Regions from separate parts of the Bradyrhizobium sp. USDA 4516 genome, predicted to be linked through region 1. Evidence: riboswitches for the same ligand, from Rfam matches in the RefSeq annotation. Region 1 holds a riboswitch; the other holds the start of a gene.
The links. Region 1 has a riboswitch for ZMP and ZTP ahead of ACVI1L_RS37740 (bifunctional 5,10-methylenetetrahydrofolate dehydrogenase/5,10-methenyltetrahydrofolate cyclohydrolase). Riboswitches for the same ligand answer to the same signal wherever they lie in the genome.
Positions count from the first base shown of each region.

Region 1 (9,477 bases):
TCAACGATTTCCTGAACACGGCGCGCGATGCCTCCTCGCAACTCGTCGCCAATCTCAACCGCGCCGCGGAGCTGATCCAGTCGTTCAAGCAGGTCGCCGCCGACCGCAACTATTCGGACCAGCGCACCTTCGACCTCGGCGATCTCACCGAGCAGGTGGTGATGAGTCTGAGGCCCGGCCTGCGCAAGCACAATCTGACGCTCAATGTCGATTGCGAGCCGAACCTGATCATGAATTCCTATCCGGGACCGTATGGCCAGGTGCTGACCAATCTGTTTCTCAACGCGGTCGCGCATGCGTTCCCGGACGGCAAGGCCGGCGAGGTCGAGATCCAGGTCCATGCCGCCGGCGGCGACAATGTCGAGGTGATCTTCGCCGACAATGGCTGCGGCATGAGCCTCGACGTGCGCCGCCGTGCCTTCGATCCGTTCTTCACGACGCGGCGCGATCAGGGCGGCACCGGGCTCGGCCTGCACATCGTCTACAGCATCGTCACCACGCGGCTCGGCGGCCGGCTCTCGCTGGATTCCGCACCGGGCAACGGCACACGCATCCAGATGATCCTCCCGCGCGTCGCGCCGCTGGAGCAGGCCGCGGAATAGCGCGAAGCGTAGTGGCCAACCACGCGTTTGCTTTCGATCCGTCATCCTGAGGAGCGGCGAAGCCGCGTCTCGAAGGATGCACGGCCCGGCTCGTGGCCGTCGATCCTTCGAGGCTCGCTGTGCTCGCGCCTCCAGCGACAAAGGCGAAGCCTTTGCGCGGGGGTGACGGATCTAGCAGCGAGTCTCAAACTGCTAATTGATATCCGCGAGCTTGTGCAGCGTGGCGCCAAAGATCAGGCTCGCCTTGCCGACCAGTGCGGTCCCGCTCATGGTGCCGCGGGTGTCGGTGAAGGTGCCGGAGACGCCGATGCCGACGGGCGCGGGCCCGCCGAACAGCGGGTTGTCGGTGTCGCGCGGCGTCGTGTGGCGTTGCACAAGGATTTCGCCCTTGAAGGCATCGCCCTTCACCGTGTAGCTGCCGGTGTAGTAAAGATAGGCGTCGCCGCCCAGTATCTGGCCGTTGCGGAAGAGAATGACGCCGCTGCCCTTGCCGACGCGACCGTCCAGCAGGGTGACGTGAATTGAGTAAAGTCCGTTCTTCATGACGTCCCGATTGCTGGCCGCCGCGCCCACGGCAAGCCAGTTGGTTTTTTATGCCAAAGCGAGCAACCTCGTGCAATGCGGCAGGTTGATTCCCGGGTGTCCCGCGTTCGGGTGACCCTCGGTTCCTGCCAGGCAGTGTGACGGCGCAATGACAGCGGACCGTACGCGCGAATCAAAGTGGCCCGCGAAATGCATAGCTCTGGTTGCACTGGCCGGTGAGTGCTGGAGCAAACACATGTCTGACTGGATTGAATCCGGCGGCCATTGGGCACGCCCTCGCAGGCTCAATGGAACTTCGGCCCGTTATGCGGGCAGCATGATCGCATCCCTCGTGCTGATAACGCTGGTGTTGGTCGCGGCCATGCGAATCGCGCAGGCGCGCGATCCCGACGGCCGCTACGCCAATTCGCCGCTGAAGGAGTGGTTCGACGGCCTGCGCAGCGGCAAAGGGCCGTGCTGTTCGGATGCCGACGGCACAGCGGTCAGCGATGTCGACTGGGAATCCAAGGACGGGCACTATCGTGTGCGCCTCGACGGGGCGTGGATCGATGTCCCCGACGAGGCCGTGGTCACCGAGCCCAACCGGGTCGGTCGCGCCATGGTCTGGCCGATTCCCAGCTACATGGGCGTGACGATCCGCTGCTTCATGCCCGGCAGCATGACTTAGCGCCGCACGCGTGGCTCAGACGTATTTCTGATCGCGCTCGAGCAGTTCGATCGAGATGCCCTGCGGGCCACGGATGAAGCAGATCCGCACGCCGGGACGGATCGTGGTCGGCTCCTTGGTGAATTCGACGCCCTTGGCCTTGATCTCGGCCGCGACCGCGTCGATGTCCTTCACCGTGAGCCCGAAATGGTCGAGCCCCTGATAGGGCGTCACCGGCGCGGCGTTGACGCCGTCGCCCTGGGTCACCTCCGCAATGAACACCCTGGCGCCGCCGAGGTGGACGTCGATGCGGCCGGGGCCGCGGATGATCTCGCCGCCGAGAATGTCGCGCAGCCAGGTCGCGGTGGCCTCGGGATCGGGACTGCGCAGGTGGACGTGGTCCCAGGTGACGACAGGCATTGCGATCTCCTTGTTGTTGTCGTGCCGCTGTTCGGTGCGCGGCACTCGCTCTCGGGCGGCGCAAATCTAGCGAGCGGTTCGCTGGGATACCATCCCTCGTTATGCCTGCCCAAGATTGTCGTCCCGGAATGAAACCATTGCGGCCGTCAGCGATTGTTTTTGCGTGGCCGCTCGACCTGCGGCCGTCCCGGAAGCCGCGCGGTGCGGCTTCCTCTCTGTGTGGGGGCGGCCCGATCAGGCTGCCAGGGTGAGGGCACGACGATGCGGATCGGCTTGGCGTCGTTTCGGAGGTTGGCCGCCGGACGTCTCGGTGAAGGGGGCTTCTACGCCAGCCTGCTGCTGCCGCTGATTGCGCTCGCCGGGATCGCCGCATGGTTCATGCTTCCCGAGCCGAGCGACGCCGGGGACCAGGATGTCTGGCCGGTGTCCTCCATGATCCGCACCGCGCAGAATGCCCCGACCGGCGAGCAACCAGCCCAAATCACAAATCAGACCGCGAGGGATGCGCTTGCCGCACCGGCGGACGAGCCGACCACCGTCGGTGTGGCCATTGCTCCACAGGGGGCAGAGGAGGCCAAGCCGTCCGGGCCCGGCGCTGAAAGGTCGCCGCTGGATAAGCTGCGGATCGCCTCGCAATCGTGGCGGCGCGGCGGGCTGGGTTCGAAGGCGCTGGTCACCCTGACGCTGCGCAATGCCAATGATTTCGCCGTCAAGGATATCGAGATCGCCTGCGCCTTCATCCGCCGGGACGGTCGGCCGCTGACCGAGCGCAAGCGGCTGATCTCCGACACCATCGCCATGAAGAGCCGCAAGACTTACTCGCAAATGTTGGTCGGGTTCGTCAACGTGAACGCAAACAAGGCGAAATGTTCGGTCGTGACGGCGAGCCGCCTCTAATTCCCGGCATCTCGAAAAAGTGACCGCGAATTGACTTGTCGGGTGAACCGTAACGGCCGGACAGGAACTAACTAATAAACCAGCCGTTAGCGAACGACCCGGGAGCGCGGACAGCGTCCGGGTGATCATGCGCAGACGATGAAATCGCCCGCGCGATGACTGATGTCGTCGCGCCGAGATGAACCGCGCCCTGCTGCGCGGGGGGAGCTACCAAAATGCCTGTGGCGCGTTATTTCCTGTTCGTTGGTGGAGTGCTGCTCGCGCTGCTCTTCGTCGTCAATGCCATCGTGCCGCAGGAGGCCGTGGTCGCCGGCCAGAACCAGGGACTGTCGTCGCCGGGCGTCGACAAGACCATGGTGCGCATCAAGTCGACCCAGAAATTGCCCGAGCGGGTGGTGTACGACACCAATTTGCCGACCATTGTTCCGGCGCAGGTCAACGCGGTCGCCGCGGCTATCCCGTCGGCTACGGGCGATGCGTCGGCGCAAGCCCGCGTCCGCAATACGTTCGCCCAGTTCATTCCGCCGGAGAAGGCTGATGCGCAGAAGGTCGCGGCTGAGGCAAAATCGGCTGAACAACCGGCGCAGGCCCAGCCTCAGGCGCCGAAGAAGCGCAAGGTCGCGCGCTACCATGCCCATCCCCAGCAGCCGATGCGGCTGGCACAGCCCGGCATGTATCAGCCCTACCGCGTCGCGCAGCAGCAGCAGCAGCGCATGGGCTTCTTCGGCGGCTTCGGCACCTGGTAAGAAAGGGCTGCCGCAGCCGGCAATCAATCCGCCGCCGCAAACACTTGCGGCGGCTTTTTCATGTCCGCGATCAGGCGGGTGGCCTGATCCGGGACGGCGTCCGAGCGGCGCTCGCTACCTTTAGCGCGGCAGGCGCGGAATCTTGTCCGCGAAGCCGTTGTAGCAGGTCAGCCGCTCGTCCTCTTCCTTCACGAAGCGGCAATCGTTGACGCCCTTGGCCGGGGCAGCCTTCGGCTTCGGCTGCGGCTTGAAAATCTCGTCGTAGCAGATCAGCCGCTCCTTGGTGGCGTCGTCGATGTCCTGACAGGCCTGAAGCTTCTGAGCGACCGATTGAGGCTTGCCGGGCGCGGCAGGCTTCTCGCCCTTCTTGGCGGCCGACTTCTTGCCGACCTGGACCAGCGGCTTGTCGCCGACCATCGGCTGCGAGGTCGCCGCCGCCGGCTTGTCTGCGTCGGCGGGGGCCGGCGTGGTGCCTTGGGCAAGCGCGGCAGCCGGGCAGAAGAGCGCCAGCGCGAGGATGATATGTCTCATGTCGAAAATGTCCGAAATGGCGTGATGACCGGAAGGATGGCGCCGGCGATCGGAAAAGCCCGGCAAGCGCCGAGACTTAACGCAAGTCTTGCCCGAATCCTACCCCCAGAGGTGACCCGCCCGGCACCGATCCACCGGCAAAAGTGAGGGCAATTCGTCGCCGTTCGACCCGCGGGAGAGCGTGAATTGCCTTTGCCCGGCGGGGCGGCTATGACCACGCCATCTGCGCGACTGGCGCTTGGATGGACCACCATCGGGGAGCGCAGAGACTGAACGCCGCGCGCCTGGGCACCGCTTCGAAACGGAGGTGCCATGACGGCGAACATTCTCGATGGGCATGCACATGCCCAAATTGTCATCGACAAGATTGCTGGCGAACTCGACCGGCTGCCCCGCGCGCCGGGGCTTGCGGTCGTGCTGGTCGGCTGCGACCCGGCGAGCCAGATCTATGTGCAGAGCAAGGTCAGGATGGCCGAGCGGCTCGGCCTGCGCGGCGAGGTCGCACGCCTGCCGGATGATGCCAGCGAGTCCGATCTGCTTGCCGGAGTAGAGGCGCTCAATGCGCGCGACGATATCGACGGCATCCTGGTGCAGCTGCCGTTGCCGGCGCATATCGACGCCTTGCGCGTGATGGCGGCGGTCGATCCCGCCAAGGATGTCGACGGCCTGCACGCCCTGAACGCCGGCCGGCTGTTTCACGGCGATGACGCGCTGGTGCCGTGCACGCCGCTCGGCTGTCTCCGGCTGATCAAGTCGGTCCGATCAGACCTCACCGGCGCCCATGCCGTGGTGATCGGCAGCTCCAACATCGTCGGCAAGCCGATGGCCGCGTTGCTGCTGCAGGAGCACGCGACCGTGACGCAGACCCATATCCACACCCGCGGCATCAGCAGGATCTGCCGCGAGGCCGACATCCTGGTGAGTGCGGTGGGCAAGGCCGGCCTCGTGCGCGGCGACTGGATCAAGCCCCAGGCCATCGTCATCGACGTCGGCACCACGCGCGTCGAGAGGCCGGACGGCGGCTATGCGGTGTGCGGCGACGTCTCGTTCGACGAGGCGGTGCAGGTCGCCGGCGCGATCACGCCGGTGCCGCGCGGCGTCGGCCCGATGACGATCGCCTGCCTGATGGAGAACACGCTGAAGGCCGCAAAGGCGAGGGCGGCCCGGCTGCAATAGCGCGGGATGCCCGTGGCGATATGCGAGCGGCGGGTGTCGCTCGCGTATCGCGCGCGAAGTTCATGACGTCCGGGGTAATGGAAAGCCCGCACCATTCGTCTATCGTCGCGCGACAGATGGAGGCGCGCGATGCTGTATGCGGAAGATCTCACCGAGGGCCAGACGTTCAAGCTTGGCAGCTACACGATCGGCGAGGCCGAGATCCTGGAGTTCGCCGGCAAATATGATCCGGTGCCAATCCATGCCGATCCCGTCGCGGCCGCGGCAGGCCCGTTCGGCGGACTGATCGCAAGCGGTTTCAACACCATTGCGATCTATCAGCGGCTCGTCGTGGAGGCGATCTGGACCAAGGTGGCGGGGATCGTCGGGCGGAGCTTCGAGATCCGCCTGCCGAGCCCGGTTCGGCCCGGCGCCACGCTCACCGGCCAATCCCAGATCCAGAAGATCACCATCAGGCCGGAGCGGCGCGACGCTGTCGTGATCTTCAAGACGGAGCTGGTCAACGACGAGCAGCGCCCGGTTCTTGTCCTCGTGCTCGACGCGCTGATCCGCATGCGGCCGGCGGAGCAGGGGCCGGCATAGGCGCGGCCTGAGGGGCATCCCGAAGTCATCCGCCTCGGACGGCCGTCAGCGCCTCTACGTGTTCCCCACACGCGACCTTGTCGTCGCGCAATGTTGCGGCAATTATGACAAGCCGGCGGCAGAACGGCAGCGCATCAATGACGTCATCATCGACGAGGTCGTGCTGCCCGGTATTTGCTTCGTCGATGCGCCGAACGCATTCGACCCAGACGGATGTGCCGCCGTGAAACGCAGCAAGCAGACGAACGGAGAGATCGAAGCCAGGCGGCGCAAGGCCGAGGAATGGCTCCGCATGCAGACCCGACGCGCCGCTGAACGGCAACGGCTTCGCGACTACAAGATTGCGCTGGCGCGCGACGAGGTTGCCGTCGATACGACGCGGCTTGCGCCCTCGAACAGCTATTCGACCCCCGACTTCGTGCTGCGCGGAACCTATCGACCGGAGCCCTTCATCTGCAAGGACTGCGGCGTTGCCGAGGTCTGGACGCCGTTGCAGCAGAAATGGTGGTACGAGACCGCCAAGGGCGATGTATTTACCGCGGCGGTGCGCTGCCGGGCCTGCCGCACCAGGGAACGCGCGCGCAAATCCGCCGCACGCTGCGTGCATCTGGAGGGACTCGCAAGGAAGAAGCCTCCCGTCTCGTAGCGATGGGCGTGACTTCAGGGTCGCACTTAACATCTGATACGCGGGGAACCGCTGCGCAGGCGGTCAATGCGTCGCGCGTGCGGAACGTTTCGGTGCCTGATCGGTTCGAGACCTTGAAGCCCCCGATGTGGGGTGCGGGCGGGGAGGAACCAGCCAAGGAAAACTTGTCAAGGAAACCTGTCAAGGAAGCCATCGCGGCCGGAACCAACGAGAAGGAGCAGCGGATGAAACTCAATTCCACGCAAGTCAAGCAGACCATGACGCAACTGAATGCCCAGGTGCTTCCGGACGATCACCCGGCCGTGGCGCAACTGAACAGCGTGTTCGGTGAGCACACGTTCTTCGTCGACACCAGCGGGCTCAAGGTGCTTGAACCGGCCCAGACCTCCGACATGCCGGGGCAGACCGGCGAAGTCGTCAGTCTCGCCGAGTGGAGCGATCCGGAGCTGACCTCGCTTCGGCCGCACGAGCCCGAGCCGACCGGCGTGCTCATCGCGCTTGAACCCAGCAAGCACTGAAGCGTTCCAGCGCGAAGTGAATACCGGTTCGCGTAACCAAAACGCCACCAAGCAAGGGGATTGAGAGCATGATCCGATTCAATCGGATCATGCTTTTTGTGCTGCATCGTGCGACACCGCGATCGGCCGTCCTGATGGCGACAGCCCCGACGTCGCATCAAGAGGTGCCGAAAGTCACATGGCAAATCAGCGCCACCTGCGTATGCATCGGTTTGAGATGGGTATCCAGGCGGTGAGGGGCAGATGGGGATCGTGCGGCGCTGGAGCCCTGACGAGGACGAGAAGCTCAGAGAACTCGCCAGGGCCGGCAAGAACGCTCTCGAGATCAGCAACGAACTGACCCGCAGCGCTTCGGCCGTGCGCCGGCGCGCCGAGGTCCTGTCGGTCCTGATCATGGCAAAGGCGTTTCGCGCGCGCCCCTCGCATGTCGCCACCCATCTCGAGCGGGTCGCGATCGACGCGATCCGCAACCGCCGTCCGTTTCCCGCGGGCGTCGGCCCAAGCACCATTGCCGGAATGATCGAGAAGGGCTGGATCGTCCCGGAGATGGGGCGCCGATACAACGTGACCGATGCCGGCGTGGAGGCGGTGCGGCGGAAGATTCCGAGCGGCTGAAGGGAATGCCGGCTGCACGCCGGGCGCGCCATGCCGAAGCGGCTTACGCATGCGGTGGGGAAGGCGGACCATTCGCGACCGAATGCAAGATTTCGCGCCCGAGACGGACGTCCCATCCGTTCAATCATCGGGGGCGCGACGACCTGCGGCCTCTTTGTGTCCTCGTCAGCCCACCGATCTGATTGCGCCGATGCTCAACGCCCAGCTAGCCCAAGCCGACCGATATCAAGCCGACCGATACCAGCGTTTCGCCGATCTCGCCGTCACCGTCGGTGACGCGATCAATGCGATCGCCGGGTTGAATCCGGCTCAGCGTACCGACGTGGACTTCCTCGAACGCGAATTCATCCCTGCGCTGGGGCTCAATGACGAACTGCTTCATGAGCAGCCGCCGGAGCTGGCGCCGAACTTCGGCAAGGGCCTCCACCTCTGGCAATATCCGAACCAGCTTGCGGCATATCTCGCCTGGCTTGCGCGCAATGCGTCCGGCATCTCCTCATACATGGAGATCGGCTGCCGCTGGGGCGGCATGTTCATCCTGGTGACGGAGTGGCTCAGGAACAGCGGCGCCGACCTCAAGACCGTGATTGCACTCGATCCGATCGCGCCGACGCCCTTTATCTCGACCTATTTCGATCTGCTGCAGCAGCAGGTCGCTATCGAACCGATCTACATCCAGGATTTTTCGACCTCGCCGCTGGTCGGTGCGCATGTCGACCGGCTGAAGCCCGACTTCGTCTTTATCGACGGCGATCACAGCCTGCGCGGTGCGCTAGAGGATCATCTGCTGGTGCGTTCCCACGCCCGCATCATCGTGCATCATGACATCCATTCCCAAGCCTGTCCGGATACCACGCTGCTCTGGAAGGCGCTGAAGCAGTTCGAAACGCCAAGCTTCGATACGTTCGAATTCACCAGCCAGTATCCGTCGGTGAATGGCTCATTCCTCGGCATCGGCGCCATGAAGCGGCGCTCGGCCCAGATGTAGGACCGGGAGCCGGGCGGATCGCCGCGATCACGAGCTCGCGGGCCGATCGCGGAGGTTCAGCTTGCTCTTGTCGCCGCCGGCCCAGGCCAGGGTCTTCGGGTTCATCACGCGGAACCAGAGCGGCGGGATTGCCGCCAGCCCGAACATGCCGGTGTAGCCGTTCGGCAGCCGCGGGATGTCGTCGAAATCGCGCAGCGACTGGTAGGGGCGCATCGGGTTGGCGTGGTGGTCGGAGTGACGTTGCAGGTGGAACGTCATCAGGTTCGAGACGATGTGGTTGGTGTTCCATGAGTGGCGCGGCTCGACCGCCTGGTAGCGGCCGCTCGGCAGCTTCTCGCGCAGCAGCCCGTAATGCTCGACATAGTTGGCCTGGGTCAGCGCGTACCAGCCGAGGAAATGGTGCGCGACGATGAACGGCGCGACCTTCCAGCCGAACAGCGCGATCAGGACGGCCGCGACCACGAGCGTCAGCGCAAAGCCCTGCAGGATCTCGTTGTTGACCGACCAGACCGGCTCGCCGCGCCGGGTCAGCCGTTCGGCCTCGTTGCGCCAGCCGCGCTTGAACGC
Region 1 is NZ_JBSRXT010000001.1:8,154,863-8,164,339, reverse strand. It holds gene ACVI1L_RS37775 (PAS domain S-box protein) at 1-602, shown strand, start outside; gene ACVI1L_RS37770 (GrlR family regulatory protein) at 795-1,145, opposite strand; gene ACVI1L_RS37765 (hypothetical protein) at 1,462-1,812, shown strand; gene ACVI1L_RS37760 (VOC family protein) at 1,828-2,211, opposite strand; gene ACVI1L_RS37755 (hypothetical protein) at 2,473-3,108, shown strand; gene ACVI1L_RS37750 (hypothetical protein) at 3,324-3,854, shown strand; gene ACVI1L_RS37745 (hypothetical protein) at 3,975-4,385, opposite strand; ZMP/ZTP riboswitch at 4,603-4,682, shown strand; gene ACVI1L_RS37740 (bifunctional 5,10-methylenetetrahydrofolate dehydrogenase/5,10-methenyltetrahydrofolate cyclohydrolase) at 4,698-5,561, shown strand; gene ACVI1L_RS37735 (MaoC/PaaZ C-terminal domain-containing protein) at 5,691-6,143, shown strand; gene ACVI1L_RS37730 (zinc-ribbon domain containing protein) at 6,202-6,789, shown strand; gene ACVI1L_RS37725 (hypothetical protein) at 7,014-7,307, shown strand; gene ACVI1L_RS37720 (SANT/Myb-like DNA-binding domain-containing protein) at 7,551-7,922, shown strand; gene ACVI1L_RS37715 (hypothetical protein) at 8,113-8,910, shown strand; gene ACVI1L_RS37710 (alkane 1-monooxygenase) at 8,938-9,477, opposite strand, start outside.

Region 2 (9,477 bases), 400 kb from region 1:
TAGTCGGTCTTGACCTTCTCGAACACCTCGCCGAACAGATTGAGCTGCGAATAGGTGTTGCTGTTGTCGGAATGCGCGGCGGCGTTGGCGACGGCGAACAGATGCGCGCCCTGCGGCGAGGCCACGAGCAAGGTGAGACACGCGCCCGCGACCGTCCCGAGCAAGAAGCCAACATGTTTGCGCATTATCCGTGATCCCTTCGCTAACGGCCGGCAACGTTTCGCAACATTCGGCCCCACCCCGACGCGGGGCACCACACAACGGCTTTTTGGTCGGATCAAGGCCGCCTTGTCACCGGACCATTACGGTCCTGTCACGGTGCCCGGATCGGCCTCTTGTCAGCCCCCTGTCAGCCTTTCGTCGGCCTTTGGCCCAGTCTCCCGCAACCCGTTCTGCCAGGTCGACGGCTGGGTGCCGAATCCGCGCTTGGCCCGCGTGCCCAGCCAGTAGCCGAACTGCGGAGGAACATTGCGGAACGGCCCCTCGACGCCGAGCTTGAGCGCGGCGTCCATCGGCCAGTTCGGGTTATTGAGGATTTCCCGGCCGACCGCGATCAAATCTGCTTGTTTATCACGCAGGATTTGTTCGGCCTGGTCTCCGTGGATGATCAGGCCGACCGCCATGGTCATGATATCGGCATGGGCGCGGACATATTCCGCGAGCGGCACCTGATAGTTGTATTTGATCTCCTTGCCCAGGATCGGCGCCATCTCGCTGATTCCGCCCGATGAGCAGTCGATCACATCGACGCCCTTCGCTTTCAGGATCCTGGTGAGCCGGGCGCTCTGCTCCGGGCCCCAGCCGGCGTTGTCCTCGACCGACAGCCGCACGAACAGCGGCTTGTGATCCGGCCAGTGCGCCCGCACCGCCTCGGTGACCTCGATCAGGAAGCGCATCCGGTTGGCTTCCGAGCCGCCATATTCGTCGCTGCGCTGGTTGGAGCGCCCGGAGAGGAATTCGTGCACGAGATAGCCATGGGCGCCGTGCAGTTCCAGCACCTCGAACCCTGCCGCATGGGCGCGCCGTGCCGCCTGCCCCCAGGCTGCGACGAGATCCTTCACCTCATGCGTGTCCAGCGCGCGCGGCACCGGCCAGCGCTCGCTATGGGCAATCGCGCTCGGCGCCACCGGCGTCCAGGCATCCCAGTCCTCGATCTCGGCGGTGCGTTCGAGCGGACGATCCCCCTCCCAGGGCCGGCTTGCGCGCGCCTTGCGGCCGGAATGACCGAGCTGGATGCCGGCGACCGCGTTCTGCTGCTTGATGAAGCCGACGAGGCGGCTGAGCGGCGCGATGAACTTGTCGTCCCAGATGCCGAGATCGCCGATCGTGCCGCAGCCGCGCCGCTCGACCTTGGTCGATTCGACGATCACGAGACCGGCGCCGCCGGCGGCGAACCTGCCCGCATTCATCAGATGCCAGTCGGTCGGAAAGCCCTTCTCGGCGGAATATTGGTGCATCGGCGGCACCACGATGCGGTTCTTCAGCGTGACGCCGCGGATCGTCATTGGCGAAAACAGCAGCATGTCGGACATCGCTTCCTCATTATGCGTCGTTACCCGGCGCCCGGGACCGATCTTGTGTTTGGCGCGGACGATATACGCACCGCGCAATGGCCGATAGAGGCGCGCCGGCGGCCGCAATTGGCCACTCGAACGGATCGCGCCAGGTTCGCGATGCCTGTTCCCTCGCGAGGATTTTTCGCGCGCACAGGAAATGATGATCGCGATGCGTGTTGTCCCCGGTAACCCGAGGAGGGACACTCATGAGAACCCGCACAATCGCACTGCTCATCGCCGGTGCCATGGCAACCGGCCCGATACTGGCGCAACACGCGGTTGCCCAGAACCTGCAAAACGAGGCCGACAAGGGTGCCAAGACCCGCAACTCCGGTGAATCCGGCTATGTCGGCGATCAGGACAGGCCCGGCGCGGCCGCAACGCCTCCGGGGCGCCCCGACACGGCCGCCGGTTCCCCAAACGCCACGACGTCTCCGAGCGCTCAAAGTTCCGGAACCGGGATCGCCGGCGCGCCGGGCAACAAGAGCGGGCCGCCCGCCAAGCAAGGCACGGTCGGCTCGAACTCGCAGAACCTGCATGTCCAGGAACAGGATTCGTCGAACATCAAGGGACAACCAGGCAACAAGAGCGGCCCACCCGCAAAGCGCTAGGCTGCGCGCCATGCTGACCAGGCGGCCGTGAACCGGAATGGTGCCGGCAAAGCTCGCTGGACCCGATCGGCGCCGGTTCGAAACGGGCCGTTGATCGAGTCGCTCAGATATTATTGAGCGGCCTTCCGGCTCGCGGAGAGATCGGTTGGGCAATTTGCGCCGCATTCAATCGATTTCTTCTGGTCGGCAACGCGCCATACCAGCGACGCGACCAGGACAATGATGGTGACGGTGAGCTTGGCCAATGCGTCGTGGTTCAATGTCGGCTCCGCAGAACAATCGGCATAGCGAAAAAAATCAGCTGCAAGCAGAAGAAATGTGACCCCGGCACCCTTTGGGGCCGAAGGCCGACGCTGGAGACGTCCACCAGGCCCGCATTCGATTCGGGCCGGCCGACGTCATGATGGTACGGTCGTGGCGCGGTCTGCAAGCTTCTCAGTCTGCATGGCAGCATGGCACGGCCGGCCGCAGCCGGTTGGAACATTGTCATCGATGTGCGGTTCAGTGGTTGTCCTCTGATTCATTGCCCCAGAGGCACACACCACCTCCTGCGGCCCCAGCCGTCACGCTGGGGCCGTAAATCATTGGAGGTGCACCCGGACTGCCGCTCGGCGCGGGGGTGAGCGCAGCGGCTTCCGAGAACCACAATCGATTTGCGCTGGCACACCCGCAAGTGACGCTACTTGCCGACCTCGTACACGTCGGGATCGAAGCTCGAACTCGGATGGGCGAACGCGTGGCGCAGCGCCGGCGACATCGGGACGTTGTAATTGATACCTTTCGGCGGGGTCGGCGCTTCCAGCCACTTCCTGTACATGACCTCGATCTCGTGGCTCTTGTAGAGCTCCGCCGTGGCGCGGTCGGCGAGCGCCTTGAACGGGGTGTCCTCCCTGCGCAGCATGATGCCGAACGGCTCTGCCTTCGAGAACGCCTCCTCGCTGATCATGTAGAGCGAAGGCTGCTTCGATCGCGCGATCGCAACCGCAAGCTGGACGTCGTCGAGCGCGTAGGCCTGGGCGCGATCGGTCTCCAGCATCAGGAACGCCTCGGCCTGGTCCTTGGCCGGGAGAACGTTGATGCCGAGCTTGCGTTCGGTGTTGACCTTGATGAGCTGCGTGAGGTTCACCGAGCCCGCAACGGCGGTGACGGACTTGCCCTTGAGATCGTCGATCGTGTTGATCCCTGCGGATTTCTTGGCGGCAAACCGTGTCGCGCTGAGGAAATGCGTGTTGGTGAAGGTCACCTGTTTCTGGCGGTCCGCGCTGTTGGTGGTCGCCGAGCAATGCAAATCGATCGTGCCGTTGACCATCAGGGGAATGCGGTTCGACGAGGTCACCGGGAGGTAGTCGACGGCGATGTCGGATACGCCGAGCTCCTTCTTCACGGCATCGACGATCTTCAGGCAGATGTCGAGCGCAAAGCCGATCGGCCGCTGATTGTCGTCGAGATAGCTGAAGGGAACGGAAGCCTCCTGAAAGCCGAGCGTGACCTTCTTCGTCTCCTTGATCTTCTGCAGCGTGCCCGACAGCTCCTCGGCCGCCGCGGGGCTTGCGGCGAGCGTGAGAGTGAAGAGGATGGCGGGCAAACGCATCGGCGGCTCCTGTGCGGTGATCAGGCGGCGGTGATAGCGCACGCATGAGCCCGGAGCCAGATGACGGTGTGTCTAGCAGCTATCGCACTTTGCTATGGTCCGCCTGCCAGAGTTGCAGCCGCAGCCGCGAAGCATCCCTAGCGCTGCGCCCCACCTCCGAGCAGGCGATCGCCGACCAGGCGGACCGCGCCACGGGTCCAGGAATAATCGGCGCCCATCCGCAGGCCGCTGTCGCCGCGTGAGACGACCGCGCCGCTGCGGGCGTCGCGCAGCTGGAAGCCGATCGTGTATTCGGTCCGGCTGACCCGCCTGATCACGCCGATCAGCGATTGATCTGCGCCGAGCTGTTGCGCGATCGCGGCCTCGCAGCCGTCGCAGTCGCGCAGCGCACGCGCCTTGACGGGTTCCGCGGTCGCGCCGCCGGTATCGACCAGGCGGTAGCGGCCCGACTGCGCAAGCCGGTCACGCACGCCCTTGGTCACATCGGCGAGGTAGGCCGCATCGGCGTCGGCAAGGCCGGATGCCGGCGCCGCGGAGATGTCCTCAAGCTCGAACTCGAACACCGCAAGCCCGATCGGCGCAGCCGTGGCGGTCTGTGCCGGCGGCAACACGGCCGCGAGCACGCCGAGCACCTCGCGCGACACGAACATCCGCGCATGGTCCCATGCGTCGTCATTGTCGCCGCGAAACGTGTAGAGCTTTTCGTACAGCACGCGGCTCCCTTCGACATCGATGACCGCCACCTTGGCCCACTGCACCAGCGTGCTCATCTTCTGAACGCCACCGACCACCTTGATCCGGGCCTCGCCTGCGGACGCCGCTGCTGGCACCAGGCGATAGCGCGGCTCCGCGGCGACGTCGGCGCGCAGCGCGCGCGTGAACGCATCGAGCCGCTTCTGATGCGCGGCAGTCTGATCGAGGACCTCCCCCGAGGTGTCGACATAACTGAAATCATCGATGCTGACGCCAAGCTGAGATGCTGGCACCGTGCCCGTTTCGGCGCGCAACTGACAAGGTCCGGCCAGAAGGCCGGTCAACGCGAGGGCGTACAAGACAAGACGGGATTGTCGCATGGTCTGGGCCTTTCGGGTGCGGGCGCGGGCGGGTCGGTCGCATCCTGGGCCAACTGGCCGCCGCGCCGCAGCGGAGTGCCTCCCGCCCGGTGCCGGGAAAATTTCACGACGATGGTCCGCGCCCGAAGAACGGCTATGGCAGCGCTTCTCGACGCCTCCGTTCTGCCGTTTAATGTGCCTGACGGCCCTGCCCGCGATGGCGCGCCGAAGCCCGTCTGCGATCTCTGAGGATACGCCAATGTGGAATTGGTCCGGAAGCGATCTGAAACTGCGGCTGACGTTGCGCGTGGCGATCGTCTCGACGCTCTGCTTTGCCGTCATCTCCGGCTATTTCCTGATCGAGGCCGACCGCTCGGTGCGCGGGCGGATCGCGGCCGTTGCCGATATCGCCGCCAAGACGCTGCAGCTGCAGCAGAGCAAGATCCAGTGGCTCAACAATGCGCGTTCCGAATTTCCCGATCTCGACAGCGTTGCCGCCTCGGTCATGACGCCGGGATTGTGCCTCGCCTTTCGCAGCAATAGCGGCGAGATCAGCCAGCGCTTCTGCGGCGGCGCGCAGACTGACACGGCCGCGCCGCCGCTGGCCTTCGCGGCGCTCTATCGCCGCCTGTTCGATCCCGGCCGCGAGGTGGTGCGGCAGGTGGTTTCGCGCGGCAACGCCATCGGCGAAGCGGTGGCCTGGATTGATCCGGCGGTGCCGACCGCCGAGGCCTGGCACGATGCCGGCCGGCTGATGGCGGTGTTCATGATCGCGCTGCCGTTGCTCTGCGCTTTGGTCTATGCGGCGCTGGCGCGCGCGCTGCGTCCGACGCGGCAGATCCGCGACGGGCTCGAGCGGATCGCCGCAGGCGACCTCGCAGCGCGCCTGCCGCCGTTCGATCTCGCCGAACTGTCGGCGATCGGCGATGTCTTCAACCAGCTCGCCGAGCGCCTCGCCGCCGCGCTCTCCGACCGCAACGCGCTGACGCAGAAACTGATCCTGGTGCAGGACGAGGAGCGCCGCCACCTCGCGCGCGAGCTGCATGACGAGTTCGGGCAGTCGCTGGCCGCCATCCGCGCGCTAGCCGCCTCGGCGCGCCAGACCGCCGCCGCGGATTGCCCGCCTTTGCTCGCCGAATGCGACGGCATCGCGCGGACCGCGACCGACATGATGGAGACGTTGCGCGGCGCCCTCTTCCGGCTCCGCCCGCCCGATGTCGACGAACTCGGACTTGCGGCCAGCCTCGAGGGCCTGGTCGCCGGCTGGAACGGCCGCAGCCGCGGACAGCCGCGGTTCGAGATCGCCATATCGGGATCGTTCGAGCACCTTGCCGCCTCCGTCAGCGCCAATCTCTACCGCATCGTGCAGGAGGCGCTCACCAACGCCGCCAAGCATGCCGGCGCCACGCGCGTCATGCTGCGGCTCGAGATGCGCGAGGCGCCGCCTGGCGGCGGCGACAGCGCGATCGTGCTCGCGATCGAGGATGACGGCCAGCCCGGCGATCCCGATCCCAAAGGCGATCCCCAGCTCAGGTCCGGCCTCGGCCTGCTCGGCATGCGCGAACGGGTCGCCGCGCTGGGCGGGCGGCTCAGCTTCGAGACTGGACAGCCCAGCGGCTCCTCGCTCCGCGTCATCGTTCCCGTCGCAGTTAGCCGAGCGGCCGCACCGGTGGAGCGCGCGGCATGAGCCACGCGGCGCGCACCATCATGCTGGTCGACGACCACGCCGTCGTCCGGGAGGGCTACCGGGCGATGCTGCAGAAGCAGCCGGGCCTCTGCGTCGTCGCCGAAGCCTCCGACGGCGTCGAGGCCTACCGCCTCTACAAAGAGACCGGGCCCGACCTCGTCATCATGGACCTGTCGATGCCCGGCATCGGCGGCATCGAGGCCATCCGCCGCCTCCGGCAGTGGGACAGGCGCGCAAAAATCCTGGTGTTCACCATGCACCAGAGCGCGGCCTTTGCCGTGCAGGCGATCCGCGCCGGCGCGAGCGGCTATGTCACCAAGACCAGCCCGCCGGAGACGCTGGTGCACGCCGTGATGGATGCGCTGTCGGGCAAGATCGCGATCAGCCCGGATATCGACCACGAGCTCGCGCTTAGCCACCTTGCCGGCGAGACCAAGGCGGCCGACCTCCTGACCGCGCGGGAATTCGAGGTGCTGCGCATGCTGCTCGCGGAAAACACCACCGAGGAGATCGCCGAGGCGCTGCACCTCAGTCCCAAGACGGTCGCGAACCTCCATTCCCTGATCAAGGACAAGCTCGGCGTCGGCACCGATATCGAGTTGGTCCGCCTCGCGCTGCGGCAAGGCATCCTGACGCAGCTCGATCTCGGCGAACGCTGAGCCCGCGTCGGCGGCAGCGACGAACCCTTGCGAGCCCGCCTGAGATTGGATAGCCTCTGCTCGCGATGAGCTTCGCAGGCTCATTCGCCCCTCGCGCGACTGGCGAGCTTACGTGGAATTGACCACGGTGAAGCGCGAAGGGTTCCAACGCCGTTCGCCTGGGCAACCCGTTCAGCTGATGATCCAGCGTCTTAGGGAGCCCGCACCATGCCGTCATTCCGCAATGAACTCCATCTCAACGATTCGGAAGTTGCCCTTGCGCTCGAGGGCGAAGAGCGCCGCCAGCAAGACGGCGTCGAGCTGATTCCATCGGAGAACTACACCTACCCCGAGGTGCTCGAGCTGCTGGGATCGGTGTTCACCAACAAGTATTCCGAAGGTTATCCGGGACGCCGCTATTACGGCGGCCAGGAATTTACCGACCAGATAGAGAACCTTGCCCGCCAGCGCGCTTGCGCGCTGTTTCGCGCCGAACATGCCAACGTTCAGCCTCTGTCCGGGTCGCCAATGAACCAGGCCGTGTATCTCGGCCTGCTGCAGCCCGGCGATACGATATTGGCGATGGACCTGTCACACGGCGGCCATCTCACTCATGGCGCGCCGGTGTCGCACATGGGGCGGCTCTTCAACTTCGCCCGCTACAAGACGCAGCCGTCAAACGGCGGCGCCATCGATTTCGATGAGCTCCGCGCCATGGCCCGGCACGTCCGCCCGAAGCTGGTGCTGTGCGGCTACAGCTCTTATCCGCGCGATCTGGATTATGCGTCCTTCAAGAGCATCGCCGATGAAGTGGGTGCACTGACCATGGCCGACGTCAGCCATTACGGCGGCCTGATCGCCGGCAACGCCTTGCGCAATCCGCTCGATGCGGGTTTCGACGTGATGACGACGACATCGCACAAGACGCTTCGCGGGCCGCGTGGCGGCATCGTTCTTTGTCGCCGGGAGTTCGCCGGCAAGGTCGACGCGTCGGTGTTCCCGGGATTGCAGGGAGGTCCGCACATGAACGTTGTGGCCGGAACCGCGGTCACGCTGAAGAAGGCATCGACGTCCGATTTTCAGGCCTATGCAAGACTGGTCATGCGCAACGCGAAGGTCCTGGCCGAAGCGTTGATGGAACGCGGCATGACGTTGATCACCGGCGGAACCGATAATCACATGATGGTTGTGGATACGGTGGCCAGCGTCGGCGTGGACGGCGGCGCGGCCGAGAACATCCTCGACGCCGTCGGGATCACCGCAAACAAGCAGATCATTCCCGACGATCCGCGTCCGCCGCTCAAGCCGAGCGGCATTCGCCTCGGGACGCCGGCGGCGACCACGCGCGGCATGGGCGAGCCCGAAATGCGCCTCATCGCCGAACTCATTGCGGAGTCCCTCCGGTCGAAGGGAGATGCAGAGGTCGTCAAGCGACTGAGGTCGAACAGCGTCGAGATGTGCCGCGCCTTCCCCGTTCCGGGGATCGCGCCGTCCTCATAGGCGGCCGAGCCGCGTTCCTGTTCCGCGTCCGTCGCGTCACTCGGCAGGTCGTGAAGGTTCCCAGGGGAAGGACCGGAACGGAAATCGATGCTGTTCGTTGGACCGCATGATCTCGAAAGACGGAGCGTCCCCGCCGTGACCCGGAAAACCTTGCAAGCACGCTCGGAACAGGCGCTCGTCGTCATCATTCTCAGCACCGGTGCGCTGATCGGTTACCTCGGCCTGGCACTGTCCAGGCTGTGAGAGCGACGCCGGCGGGCACCAAGCCGCCGGCAGGCATCAAGTCGCTTGGTACCCTGAAAGCGCGCGCGCGTGCCACTGAGTTGCCCGACGCGGCAAGCCAAGCCCCGTAGCAAAAATATAGGGTGAAACGAAGAGCAAGGCTCGGACAGATCATGTCGCGAGAATACGGATGTTTGACGCACAAGCGACGACACCCGCCGTCGTCCCGGCGAAGGCCGGGACCCATTACCCCAAATCTCAATTGTTGCGCGACGCTGCGGCCACGATCCCGTTCCTGATCAAATGCGGTGGTTATGGGTCCGGCCTTCGCCGGGACGACGGTGGTGTGCGCGGGAACAGTCTCGCGATGAATGCAACGCCACGTACAATCCACACACCGGTCACTGAAATCGAGGACATTGCCGCCTGGCCGCCATTCTCGTACACGGTTTCATGCAATGACCTCGCAATTCACTCCCAACTCCGTCGACGTGCTGCTGTTCGATATCGGCCGCGTCGTGCTCGACATCAACTTTGACAGGGTGATGGCGCGCTGGGCGCAGCATGCCGGCTGTGCGCCTGCCGAGCTCGCCACGCGCTTTGTCGTCGACGACAGTTTC
Region 2 is NZ_JBSRXT010000001.1:7,751,013-7,760,489, forward strand. It holds gene ACVI1L_RS35725 (S41 family peptidase) at 1-185, opposite strand, end outside; gene ACVI1L_RS35730 (NADH:flavin oxidoreductase/NADH oxidase) at 339-1,532, opposite strand; gene ACVI1L_RS35735 (hypothetical protein) at 1,763-2,167, shown strand; gene ACVI1L_RS35740 (amino acid ABC transporter substrate-binding protein) at 2,847-3,758, opposite strand; gene ACVI1L_RS35745 (DUF2380 domain-containing protein) at 3,896-4,831, opposite strand; gene ACVI1L_RS35750 (histidine kinase) at 5,070-6,497, shown strand; gene ACVI1L_RS35755 (response regulator) at 6,494-7,156, shown strand; ZMP/ZTP riboswitch at 7,242-7,327, shown strand; gene ACVI1L_RS35760 (serine hydroxymethyltransferase) at 7,364-8,635, shown strand; gene ACVI1L_RS35765 (hypothetical protein) at 8,723-8,878, shown strand; gene ACVI1L_RS35770 (HAD family hydrolase) at 9,316-9,477, shown strand, end outside.
Region 2: it holds a riboswitch for ZMP and ZTP, as region 1 does, so the genes downstream of both, ACVI1L_RS35760 (serine hydroxymethyltransferase) here and ACVI1L_RS37740 (bifunctional 5,10-methylenetetrahydrofolate dehydrogenase/5,10-methenyltetrahydrofolate cyclohydrolase) in region 1, are expected to answer to the same signal.